DNA from 2 places in the Cupriavidus sp. NPDC089707 genome. Region 2 is predicted to be linked to the other one. Evidence: riboswitches for the same ligand, from Rfam matches in the RefSeq annotation. Region 2 holds a riboswitch; the other holds the start of a gene.
What was found. Region 2 has a riboswitch for glycine ahead of ACIP1U_RS26060 (D-amino acid dehydrogenase). Riboswitches for the same ligand answer to the same signal wherever they lie in the genome.
Positions count from the first base shown of each region.

Region 1 (7,270 bases), on a different contig from region 2:
GCAAGCCGACCTGGCGCGCGACTACCTGGCTGGCGCCAAAGTTCTGTTCGACGCGGCCAATGCTACCAATGGCCCGGTACGGATCGTCCACGTGGTGCGCGACGCCGATCCCGATCCACGCCGCGCGCTGGCACAGGCGGTGGCACTGGCCGACAGCGAGCGCGCCGAACTGTTGTTCGGCGCCGGCGACCGCATCCTGCCGACGCTGGCGTCATCGGCCGAACTGGTCCGGCGCGGCGTGCAGATTGTCGCGCCGCTGTCGGGCCTGGCGTTGGCGGGGGACAACGTCTGGTTCACCCGCGCCGACTACCAGGCCGAACTCGACGCTGCGGTGCGGCAGTTGCGCAGCTATGGCCTGAGCGCGATCGCGCTGGCGGTGGCGCCGGACTTCGCCACGCCGTCGCTGGCCCGGCTGGAGGCGCAGACCGGCACGCGCGCGGTGCTGCTCGATCCCAAAGCCGACCCGGGTGCCGACGCGGCGGCACGGCGCATTGCAGCGGCCCGCCCCGGGGCCGTGATCGTGGCAGGCGATACGCTGGCTTATGCCGGACTGGGCCGAGCGCTGGCGGCGCAGGGCTGGTATGGCTTCCTGGTCGGCCTGTCGTCGGTCAGTGCCACCGCCGCGCGCGAGATCCTCGGCTCTGGCTACACCGGCGGCATGGTGCTGACCCAGATCGCGCCCGGTCCGCAGCAGGCCACGCTGCGCGTGGTCAGGGAGCATGTGGCGCGCATGAAGCAATACCTGGATGAGCCGCCGTCCTCGGCGACGCTGGCCGGCTATATCGGCGCCGCATGGCTGGCGCGGGCGCTGGCAGGTATGCGCGCCGGTGGTGCCGCTGAGCTGCGCCGTGCGCTGCAGAGCCGTGTCGACGTCGGGGACTTTACCCTCGACTTCAGCCACGGCCAGCGCGGCTCGCAGTACGTCACGCTGGCGGTCTCAGGCGCGCGGTAGCGACAGCAACTCGCGGTCCGGCAGCGCACGTTTCGATCCCGCCGGCCATGCCTGCCCCGGCGACGCCCGAGTCGCTCGGCCTGAACCCGGCCCAGGCCAGGCTTTGGCAGGCCGCACGCAGCACCGCGGTGGAGGCGGAAGCGCATGCGCTGGAACTGGGCGCCCGCTTCCTGCGCGAGACCGCCGACGCGACGCCGGACGGCCCGCTGCGGCAGCGCGCCGAAGCCATGGACCGCCTGCACCAGGCGCTCGAACAGGACCGCCGCGCCGTGCGCGAGCGCTGGTTGGCGCTCGACGACAGTCTTGATTCCGTCCAGCGCCTGCGCGGCGCGCCCGATGCCGCGCGCTGGCTTGGATTGCCACCGGGACCGATGATGGCGCCGCCGCCGGGCGCACCGCAGCTGCAGGGACGCTGAGCGCCGCACAAAAAAATTGCCCCCGCACGCTGTCGCGGCGGGGGCCAAATACAGGGAAAAACCAGCGTGACGCCTGGGGGGAGCGGTAAGGCCCGGATAAAGGCCCTGCCGCCGCACAGCCGCACTGCCGTGAAAAGCACAGGCGGCACAACCGTCATGCTAATAACTGAGGCGCACGCGGTCTTGTCGGCCTGGCAGGGTTTTGTATCGGGACTGTACTGAACGTCAGCCAGCTGCCGCCTTGCCGGGGCCGCCGAGCAGCGCCTTGAGCGCGCCAAGCCGGTCCTTGGGGCTCATCGCCGGCGTTTCGTCCTTGGGCGCCGGCGCGTCTTCCAGTTTCATCTCGCCGATAAAGCGCGACGGCTGGCACGAATAGGTCTCGCGCGCACGCTTGCGCTTCTTGCACCAGCTGATCTGCAGGCTGCGCTGCGCGCGGGTGATGCCGACGTACATCAGCCGGCGCTCTTCCTCGATCTTCTCGTCGGTCATGTCGTCGTCTTCGCGGCAGTGGGGCAGGATGCCCTCTTCCACGCCGACCAGGAACACGTGCGGGTATTCCAGCCCCTTGGAGGCGTGCAGCGTCGACAGCCGCACTGCGTCCGGATCTTCCTCGCGGCCTTCGAGCATGCTCATCAGCGCCACGGTCTGCGTCAGTTCCAGCAGGTTCTTGCCTTCGCTGCCGAATCCGTCGGCATTGTCATAGCCGGTGGCTTCCTCGCCCTCGGCCGATTCCGGCTTGGTGCCCTTGCGCTTGAGCCATTCGAGGAACTCCAGCGTGTTGGTCCAGCGCGACTGGGCCTGCCGCTCGTCGAAGCTGTCGTAGAGGTAGGCCTCGTAATGGATACCGGCCATCAGGTCGTCAAGCACTTCAGTTGCCGGGTCCTTGGCCGCGCGGTCGGCCAGCCGCACCATTGATTCGCAGAACACGCGCAGCGGCTCCAGCTGGCGCGGCTGCAGCTTGCCCTCGATGCCGCCCATCATCGCCGCTTCGAACAGCGACACCTTGGCCTGCCCGGCGAAGGTGCCCAGCACTTCGAGCGTGGTGTTGCCGACGCCGCGGCGCGGCGTGGTGATCGCGCGGATAAAGGCGGGATCGTCGTCGGGATTGGCGATCAGGCGCAGGTAGGCGCAGATGTCCTTGATCTCGGCCTTGTCGAAGAAGCTCTGGCCGCCCGACAGCACGTAGGGGATGCGCTCGCGCCGCAGGATCTGCTCGAACAGCCGCGCCTGGTGGTTGCCGCGGTACAGGATGGCGTAGTCGCGGAACTGCGCGCGGCGCTCGAACTTGTGCGCCGACAGGCGGAACACCACCGACTCGGCCTCGTGCTCCTCGTCGTTCATCGGGTGGATGGAGATGGGATCGCCCATGCCGTGCTCGCTCCACAGCTTCTTGTCGAACAGCTTGGGATTGTTGGCGATGACCGCGTTGGCCGCTTCCAGGATGCGCACGGTGGAGCGGTAGTTTTGCTCCAGCTTGATCACCTTGAGGTCGGGGAAGTCGGTCTGCAGCCCGCGCAGGTTGTCCAGCGTGGCACCGCGCCAGCCGTAGATGGCCTGGTCGTCGTCGCCCACCGCGGTGAAGGCCGGCGCTCGCAGGTGCGAGCCGCCCGCCAGCAGCTTGAGCAGCTGGTACTGGCAGGCGTTGGTGTCCTGGTATTCGTCGACCAGGAAGTAGCGCAACCGGTTCTGCCACTTGAGCTGTACCGCTTCATTGCGCGCGAACAGTTCCGCGGGCAAACGGATCAGGTCGTCGAAATCCACCGCCTGGTAGGCGTTCAGCGTGGCGACGTAGTTGCGGTAGACCAGCGCGGCCTGGTGCTCGTCGGCATTGGCGGCCTGCGCGATCGCGGCCTCGGGATCGACCATGCCGTTCTTCCACAGCGAGATCGTGCTCTGCACGCCGCGGATCAACTTCTTGTCGGTGGTGCCGAGCTGCTCCTGGATCAGGCCGAAGCAATCGTCCGAATCCATGATCGAGAACTGCGGCTTCAGTCCGACGTGCTCCGCCTCCAGGCGCAGGATCTGCACGCCCAGCGAGTGGAAGGTGCAGACCGTGAGCTGCTTGAGCGGGATGCGCTTGCCCTCGCGCGTGGTCTTGCCTTCCATCAGCTTGCCGATGCGCTCCTGCATCTCCTTGGCCGCCTTGTTGGTGAAGGTGACGGCGGCGATATGGCGCGGCTCGAAACCCTTGTCCTCGATCAGGTGCGCGATCTTCTGCGTGATCACGCGGGTCTTGCCGGAACCCGCCCCGGCCAGCACCAGGCAGGGTCCATCCAGGTAGCGGACGGCTTCGGATTGGGCGGAATTCAGGCCGTGGCTCATGCGAAAGGCGATCGGGAAATGGGGCGAATGCGAGGCGCGCCAGGGGCAGCACAAGCGCCCAGCGGCAAAGCTGTCGATGCTAACACGCTGGCCGCGGCCGGTCAGTCAGCGCGCGCCGCGTCACCGGCCTCCCTTGTGTCACCGGCGTAACACTTCGTAAAGGCCGGAGCCAATCGGAGCGCGCCGGGCTCTAAGTATTATGTCCAGAGCCTGTCCCGGACATGGAATATCCATCACTCGGAGCCCACAATGAAAACCCTGCAGACATTGACCAAGGTGACCCTGATCGGCGCGACGGTCGCGGCATTTGCCGGTTGCGCGGACATGACCCCGAAGCAACGCAATACCGCCATCGGCGCGGGCGCGGGCGCTGTGGGTGGTGCCATCCTGACCGAGGGCAGCGCACTGGGTACGCTGGGTGGCGCGGCCGTTGGCGGCGTGATTGGTAACGTCGTGACCGACGACAAGAAAAAGTAAGTCTCCCGACAGACCCTCGCTTCAATCCTGCTTCAGTCCGCCCCTGGCGGCGGGGCGCAGGAACGGGTACAGCCGCCGGGCGGCCGTCCGGCTTGGTTTGACAAAGGCCGGGGCCTCCCGTACATTGCGCGCATCCGACCGGGAGAGCGCGCAGAACTGCGCCGCCGAAGGGGTATCACCCGAAAACTCTCAGGCACCACGGACCGTTCGGATCGGCATGCAACATGCACACGATGCATGCCGCACTCTGGAGAGCGGCACCCACCATTCATGGCGAGCGTGCCCACCGAAGGGGCGCGCGAGGATGGGGATCCACAGGATCCGCCTCGTAATCTCTCAGGTATCGAGGACAGAGGGGTCATCCGCCGCAGCGGATTGCTTGCCATTTCGGCGTAGCGATCGTTGCGGCGGATGGCCCTTTTTTGTTTTCGCAACCCGACATTGCCCCCGAGGATTCCATGACGCTCCAGGCCACGCCCCTCAACGCCATCCACCGCGCCCTCGGCGCCCGCATGGTCGACTTCGGCGGCTGGGAGATGCCGGTCAACTACGGCTCCCAAATCGAAGAACATAACGCCGTGCGCACCGATGCCGGCATGTTCGACGTGTCGCACATGTGCGTGGTCGATCTCAACGGCGCCAATACCCGCGCCTTCCTGCGCGGCCTGCTGGCCAACAACGTCGACAAGCTGCAGACGCCGGGCAAGGCGCTCTATTCCTGCATGCTCGACGAAAAAGGCGGCGTCATTGACGACCTGATCGTCTATTTTTTTGCCGAGGACCGTTTCCGCCTGGTGGTCAACGCCAGCACCGCGGTCGGCGATATCGACTGGATCCGCGCGCGCAATGACGCCACCGGCAGCGGCGTGACCATCACCCCGCGCCGTGAAGACGTCGCCCCCGCGGGCGTGCAGCCGCTGGCGATCGTCGCGGTGCAAGGGCCCAACGCCCGCGCCAAGGTGTGGAGCACCTTCCCGTCGACCCAACCTTCCGATGCGCTCAAGCCGTTCAACGCTGTCGTGGTCCATGATCCCGCCCTCGGCGAGATCATGGTCGCGCGCACCGGCTACACCGGCGAAGACGGCTTCGAGCTGGTCGTGCCGGCCGCCAGCGTCGCCGGCCTGTGGGAAAAACTGCGTGCCGCGGGCGTGCGCCCGGCCGGCCTGGGTGCGCGCGACACGCTGCGCCTGGAGGCCGGCATGAACCTGTACGGCCAGGACATGGACATCAATACCTCGCCGCTGGACGCCGGCCTGGCCTGGACCGTCGACCTGCAGAGCGAGCGCGACTTCACCGGCAAGGCGGCGCTGGCCGCGGCCGGCTCACGCCAGCAGTTCCTCGGCCTGATCCTGCGTGACAAAGGCGGCGTGCTGCGTGCCCATCAGAAGGTCATCACCCCCGCCGGTGACGGCGAAATCACCAGCGGCACCTTCAGCCCGTCGCTGTCGCAATCGATCGCGTTCGCGCGCCTGCCACAGGGCGTGAACGTGGGCGACACCGTGCAGGTGGAGATCCGCGACCGCAAACTCAACGCGACTGTGGTTAAACTGCCGTTTGTGCGTAATGGCAAGGCACTCGTGAGCTAAGGGAAACACCCGCTCACCCAACGGTCGCCCTCGCCTGCCGGCAGCGTTGCCGGGCAGGCATCACCCAACAAGAAACAGATCTGAATCCGGAGAACCTTCATGAATTTCCCCGCCGACCTCAAATATACCGAGTCGCATGAGTGGGTGCGCGTCGAAGCCGACGGCACGCTCACCATCGGCATCACCGACCACGCACAGGACGCGCTGGGCGACATCGTCTTCCTGGAACTGCCCGAAGTGGGCAAGTCGGTCGGGGCCGGCGACGCGCTGGCAGTGGTGGAATCGGTGAAGGCCGCTTCCGACATCTACGCCCCGGTGGCGGGCGAAGTAATCGCCGTCAACGAGGCCGCCACGGCCGCGCCGGAAAGCGTCAATGCCGACGCCTTCGACGCCTGGCTGTTCAAGCTCAAGCCGGCCAACAGCGACGACGTCAACGGCCTGATGTCGGCTGACGCGTACAAGGCCAGCGTCGGCGCCTGATCGCCCCGGCCCCGTCGATCCTGCACGCGGGATCGACACACAGCATTTGCAGCGCTGCGGCACGGCTGACCACCTGCCGCAGCGCTCCCCACGAGGTTCTTGCCAATGAACGCCCCGCTTCCCATGAATGCCGCCCAAGGTAACCGGCCCACGCTGGCCGAACTGGAGGCGCGCGACGCCTTCGCCGCCCGCCACATCGGCCCCGATACCCCCGAACAGCAGCACATGCTGCAGGTGCTCGGCTACGACAGCCGCGCTGCGCTGATCGATGCCGTCATCCCCGCCGCCATCCGCCGCCGCGACGGCATGCCGATGGGCGAGTTCACCGAGCCGCTGAGCGAGGAAGCCGCACTTGCCAGGCTGCGCGGCCTGGCGCGCAAGAACCGCGTGCTGAAGAGCTTTATCGGCCAGGGCTACTACAACACCGTCACGCCCGCGGTCGTGCTGCGCAATATCTTCGAGAACCCCGCCTGGTACACCGCCTACACGCCCTACCAGCCGGAAATCTCGCAGGGCCGCCTGGAAGCGATGCTGAACTTCCAGCAGATGGTCACCGACCTGACCGGGCTGGATATCGCCAACGCGTCGATGCTCGACGAAGGCACTGCCGCCGCCGAAGCGATGACGCTGCTGCAGCGCGTGAACAAGCACGACTCGAACACCTTCTTCGTCGCCGACGACGTGCTGCCGCAGACGCTGGAAGTGGTACGCACGCGCGCGCTGCCGCTGGGCATCGACGTCAAGGTCGGCCCCGCCGCCGACGCCGCTGCGGCGGGCGCCTTCGGCGTGCTGCTGCAGTACCCGGGCGTGAACGGCGATATCCATGACTACCGCGCCATCGCCGACGCCGTGCACGCCGCCGGCGGCCTGGTGGTGGCTGCCGCCGACCTGCTGGCGCTGACGCTGATCGCGGCGCCGGGCGAATGGGGTGCCGACGTGGCCGTGGGCAACTCGCAGCGCTTCGGCGTGCCGCTGGGCTTTGGCGGCCCGCACGCCGGCTACATGGCGGTAAAGGATGCGTTCAAGCGCTCGATGCC
Region 1 covers NZ_JBIVHB010000005.1:227,272-234,541, reverse strand. Annotated here, with positions in the region: gene ACIP1U_RS11115 (ABC transporter substrate-binding protein) at 1-952, shown strand, start outside; gene ACIP1U_RS11110 (hypothetical protein) at 1,000-1,368, shown strand; gene ACIP1U_RS11105 (UvrD-helicase domain-containing protein) at 1,594-3,690, opposite strand; gene ACIP1U_RS11100 (glycine zipper 2TM domain-containing protein) at 3,940-4,167, shown strand; glycine riboswitch at 4,297-4,383, shown strand; glycine riboswitch at 4,405-4,530, shown strand; gene gcvT (glycine cleavage system aminomethyltransferase GcvT) at 4,626-5,753, shown strand; gene gcvH (glycine cleavage system protein GcvH) at 5,853-6,233, shown strand; gene gcvP (aminomethyl-transferring glycine dehydrogenase) at 6,339-7,270, shown strand, end outside.
Region 1: it holds a riboswitch for glycine, as region 2 does, so the genes downstream of both, gcvT (glycine cleavage system aminomethyltransferase GcvT) here and ACIP1U_RS26060 (D-amino acid dehydrogenase) in region 2, are expected to answer to the same signal.

Region 2 (5,611 bases):
CCTCTCCCGCAAGCGGGCGAGGGGAGCGTATGCGCGGGGGTAGTGGCAAGCTCGTACGCCTTCGCCTGCGCCGGCTTGCTCCCCTCTCCCGCCTGCGGGAGAGGGGTCGGGGGAGAGGGCCGGCGCTGGCAATAGCGACACGCCCAACTGGCGATCTCAAGCCTTGGCAAGCCCCACCGAACCCACGCCCGAAACCTTCGGCTGAACCAGCGCCTGTTCCACCACCCCCGCCACCATATCCGCCGTCACCGCCGACAGCGTCCATCCCAGGTGTCCATGCCCGGTGTTATAGAACACGCACCGAGCCCGCCCGCGGCCCACGCGCGGCAGCATGTCGGGCAGCATCGGCCGCAGCCCCGCCCACGGCACCACGCTGCGCGTGCTGACGCCGGGGAAGCACTGCTGCACCCATTCCACCAGCGGCCGGATGCGGTCGGCGCGGATGTCGCGGTTGAAGCCGTTGAACTCCGCGGTGCCGGCCACGCGGAAGCGGTCGTCGCCGAGGCGGCTGGTGACCAGCTTGGTTTCGTCGTCGAGCAGGCTGACGGTCGGCGCTGCGGCGCGGCTGGCGGCGTCGCTCAGGTTGACGGTGATGGAATAGCCCTTGACCGGATAGATGTTGACGCGGTCGCCCAGCCCGGCGGCCAGCGCACGGCTGGCGGTGCCGGCGCAGATCACCGCGCCGTCGAAGGTCATGGTGGTGCTGCCCGCGGCTTCCTGCACGGTGACCCTTGCACTGCGGCCATCGGTGGTGACGTTGCGCACGTCTTCGCCGTAGCGGCAGCGCACGCCCATGCGCTCGATGGCGGTGGCCAGGCCGCTGGTGAACTTGTGGATGTCGCCGGTCGAATCGCTTTCGGTGAAATAGCCGCCGTAGTAGGTGCCGGCCAGCGTCGGCTCGATCGCGCGCATTTCCGCCGGTGTCACTGCGCGGCGCTCCAGTCCGCCCTGTGCCAGCAGCGCCGAGACGCGGCCCGCGTGCTCGAAGCTCGCCTTGTCGCGGTAGATATGCAGGATGCCTTCGCGCTTGTGGTCGAAGTCGATGCCTTCCTGCGCCGCCCACGCGAACAGGTGCTCGCGCGCCGCGATGGCCAGGCGCGCGGTCTCGATGGTGTTGCGGCGGTAGTGCGGGATCGAGGCGATAAACTCGGCGAACCAGCTCAGCTTGTGCCAGCCCGGGCGCGGATTGACCAGTAGCGGCGCATCGCTGCGCAGCATCCACTTCAGGCCCTTGACGATGGTGGACCAGTGCGTCCAGACCTCGGCGTTGGAGGCGGACAGCTGCCCGCCGTTGGCGAACGAGGTTTCCATCGCGGCGTAGCGGTGGCGCTCGAACAGGGTGACGGAGAATCCGCGCCGGGCGAGCGCGTAGGCCGTGGTGACACCGGTGATGCCACCGCCGATGACGGCGATTGTCTTCATGATCTGGCAGTCCAGAAACGTCGGAGTTGGAGCCCGTACGCGACATGCGTGGCGGACGCCCCCTCTGTTCCAGACCTGAGAGATTCACGACAGTCGCCAGTGGTGCCGGTAGTACCGGTGGCGGGGGCCGCTTGCTCCTTCGGTATGCCGGCTGACGATGGCGGCATTCTTCAGAGTGCTGTGACGCGTGATACCGGTCCTTTTGCCTGAGAGTTTCCGGGGCGGTTGCTCCTTCGGCGCTGTCCGCGGCGGCTGCCGCCGGATCAGTCTCTCCCAGCATCACGTTGGCGTGTGAGCCAATCCGGGCAAATCTAGAGACAAAGGCCGCATATTGATATGCGGGTAAACGTGAATGGAGCCAGACGCCTTCGCATGGATCGGTCAAGTCACTTCCGTGCGGCGCGGCGCTATGTCGCACTGCGTCAAGCCGCCTCGCCGCCTAGAATGCCAGCACTCGCTAGGCGGAGGAAGCGCGGGAGGAAGCGCGCCGTAACACGAGCCGGATACGGCGCACCGGTCGGGCGAGCCAGAAGAACAGAAAGGTATTCCAGTGAGAAGAAATCGGATTGCGCTGGCCGCCTCGGCCGCGCTGATGGGCCCCGGCATCGCCGGCGCGCAGGCGGATGGACCCGTCAGCGCGCCGCAGCCCCTGCAGGAAGTCGTGGTCTCGGCCAAGACCGAGCGCGGCGAAACGCCCGCCACGCCGCCCAATACGCCATCGCCTGCCTACGGCATCAGCGCCGCGCGCATGGCGGACTTCAACGTCGTCAACACCGAAGACGCGCTCAAGTACGCGCCCAACCTCGCCGTGCGCAAGCGCTTCATCGGCGATATGAATTCGATCATCTCGGTGCGCAGCACCAGCTCGCGCCAGTCGGCGCGCGGGCTGGTTTATGCCGACGGCCTGCTGCTGTCCAACCTGCTGGGCTCGGATTTCACCTTCCCGCCCCGATGGTCGCTGGTCAATGCCGCGGAGATCGAGCGGGTCGACGTGCTGTATGGCCCGTATTCGGCGCTGTACCCGGGCAACTCGCTGGGCGCGACGGTGCTGATCAGCACGCGCACGCCGGAGAAGTTCCAGGGCGATGCCAGCGTGCAGCTGTTTACGCAGCGCTTCAACCTGTACGGCACACACGACAATTTCAACGGCGTGCATGCCAACGCCTACGTCGGCGACCGCGTCGGACCGTTCTCGTGGCTGGTCAGCGTCGACCGGCAGGACAGCAAGAGCCAGCCGCTGAGCTTCTACACCGCGGCGCGTTCGAGCGTGCGCGCGACCTCGGCCGACAAGCCGGTCACCGGCGCGTATTTCGACCAGGACCAGACCGGCGCCAACCGCACCGTGATGGGTGTCAACAGCGAGGGCGTCACGCACACCGTGCAGGACCAGCTCAAGGTCAAGCTCGGCTACGACATCACCAACACGCTGCAGGCGCAGTTCACCGCCGCCTACTGGCAGCAGGACCGCTCCAGCGCCACCGGTAGCTATCTGCGCGATGCCAACGGCAACGTGGTGTCGAGCGGCCCGGTCAATATCGGCGGCTTCCGCTACGTCATCCCCGCCAACGCGTTTGCACCGGGCAACGGCGAAGACGCGCGCTGGCTCTACGGCCTGTCCCTGCGCACGCGCAACGAAACCGGGTGGAACTTCTCCGGAGTGGCTTCGCTGTTCGATGTCAGCAAGGACATCAGCCGCACCGCCAGCACTGCAGGCAATGGCCCGGGCACGGTGACCTTTGGCGACGGCACCGGTTGGCGCACGCTCGACCTGAAGGCCGACTACCGCCCGCAGCAACTCAAGGGTGGCCACTGGGTCACCCTCGGCTACCACTACGATAATTACCGCCTCAGCAACACCACCTACAACACCTCTGACTGGCAGGCGGCCACCATCTCCGCGTTCAACAACGCCTTTGCCGGCAAGACCGAGACGCAGGCACTGTACGCGCAAGACGCGTGGTACTTCGCCGAGGACTGGAAGCTGATCCCTGGCGTGCGCTGGGAACACTGGCGCGCCTATGACGGCAGCCGCAGCCAGCCGGGCGTGAATGTCGCGTACCCGGTGCGCAGCGAGTCCAACTGGTCGCCCAAGCTCGCGCTGGAAAAGGCCATCGGGCAGGACTGGCTGGGCCGGCTGTCGCTCGGCCAGGCCTACCGCTACCCGACCGTCGCCGAGCTGTTCCAGGGCCGCATTACCGGCACCTCGCTGATCAACAACGATCCCAACCTGAAGCCGGAGCGCTCGTTCTCGAAGGACCTGACCTTCGAGCGCATGGTCGACCGGTCGTACTTCCGCGTCTCGGTGTATGAAGACGACATCCGCGATGCGCTGGTCAGCCAGACCAACACCACGGTGTTCCCCACCGTCACCAGCTTCCAGAACGTCGACCGCGTGCGCACGCGCGGCATCGAGCTGGCCTACGACGGGCGCGACGTGCTGTTCAGCGGCTTCGACCTGTCGGCCAGCGGCGCGTACAACCATTCCAAAACGCTGGAGAACGCCAACAACCCGGCATCGGTGGGCAAGTATTTCTATCGCATCCCGAAGTGGCGCGCGAACCTGGTTGGCACCTACCGCTTCACGCCGGCATGGACCGGCACGCTGGCGATGACCTATTCGGGGCGGCAGTACAATACGCTCGACAACAGCGACGTCAATCCCGACACCTTCGGCGGCACCAGCAGTTTCCTGACCTTCGACGTCAAGGTGACGTACAAGCCCGCCAGGAACGTGCGCCTCGGGCTTGGCATCGACAACCTGACCGACGAGCGTTACTTCGTCTACCATCCCTACCCGGGCCGGACGTTCTACGCCGAGGCCAAGCTTTCTTTCTGAGTGCAGTGACCAGCCCGACCCTGACCATGCAGCGCGTGCGCCGCAGCTTCCGAATCCTTGCCGCGGGCGTGATGGCCTGCACCGCGTTCGCCGCGATGGCGCAGCCTCATGGCGGTCACGGCGCGCAAAGCCCGGCGCCGAAGGCGAAGAGCGAACTTGGCACCGGCGCCGCCTTCGATCGAGATGGCCGGTTGTGGATCGCCTACAAGGACGGCCAGCACGTGGCGGTACGCGCGTCGACGGACCAGGGCCGCAGCTTCGGGCCGGTGCAGCACGTCAACAGCGTGCCCGAGCCAGTCGCGGCCGACCACGACAGCCGGCCAAAGGTAGCGGCGGGGCGCGACGGCGAGATCTATATCACCTGGACCCAGCCGCTGGCCAAGCCCTACACCGGCTTTATCCGCTTCGCGCGCTCCACCGACGGCGGCAAGACCTTTGCCGCGCCAGTGACGGTGCATGCCAACCGCGACCAGATCGCGCACCGCTTTGACGCGATCGCGGTCGACCCGGCCGGCCGCGTCTTCGTCAGCTGGATCGACAAGCGCGACGTGGTCGCCGCCGAGGCGCGCAAGCAGCCCTATGCCGGCGCGGCGATCTATTACGCGGTCTCTGCCGACCACGGCAAGAGCTTCCAGGGCGACTACAAGGTCGCCGACCAGTCATGCGAATGCTGCCGCATCGCGCTGGCGCCGACGCCGGACGGCAAGATGCTGGCGCTGTGGCGCCATGTGTTCCCGCCCAACGCGCGCGACCACGCGGTGGCGCTGCTCGGCGCCGACGGCAAGCCCGCGCCCATGCAGCGCGCGACCTTCGACGACTGGCGCATCGATGCCTGCCCGCATCACGGCCCAGGCGCCGCGGTGACGCCGGACGGCACGCTGCACATGGCCTGGTTCAACGTGAAGGCAGGCAAGCCCACGGTATCGGTGGGCCGCTTCAAGGACGGCAAGCTGCAGGCGCAGCGTCCGCTGGACGACCCGCGTGCGCAGCATGCCGATATCGTCGCGCTCGACGACCATCGCATCGTGGTGGCGTGGAAATCTTTCGACGGCCAGCAGACGCGGCTGTCGGCGATGCTGTCGCAGGACGGCGGCAAGACCTGGCAGGCGCGGCAGGTCGCCGGCACCGCGCGCGATTCGGACCAACCGCGCCTGCTGCAGCACGGCGGCCGTGCCTACGTGCTGTGGCGCACCGAGGCCGAAGGCTTCCAGGTCTTCCCGCTGGCGCAGGAGGGCGCATGACCGGGTGTAGGACGTTACGTCGCAAACTCGTCGCCACGCTGGCGGGCGCCGCGATCGCGCTCGGCGTCGCCGGCATGGCGCACGCGGCCGAACGTGTATCGGTCTTCGAATC
Region 2 covers NZ_JBIVHB010000022.1:27,756-33,366, reverse strand. Annotated here, with positions in the region: gene ACIP1U_RS26060 (D-amino acid dehydrogenase) at 157-1,422, opposite strand; glycine riboswitch at 1,477-1,606, opposite strand; glycine riboswitch at 1,607-1,708, opposite strand; gene ACIP1U_RS26055 (TonB-dependent receptor) at 2,015-4,258, shown strand; gene ACIP1U_RS26050 (sialidase family protein) at 4,264-5,499, shown strand; gene ACIP1U_RS26045 (TlpA family protein disulfide reductase) at 5,496-5,611, shown strand, end outside.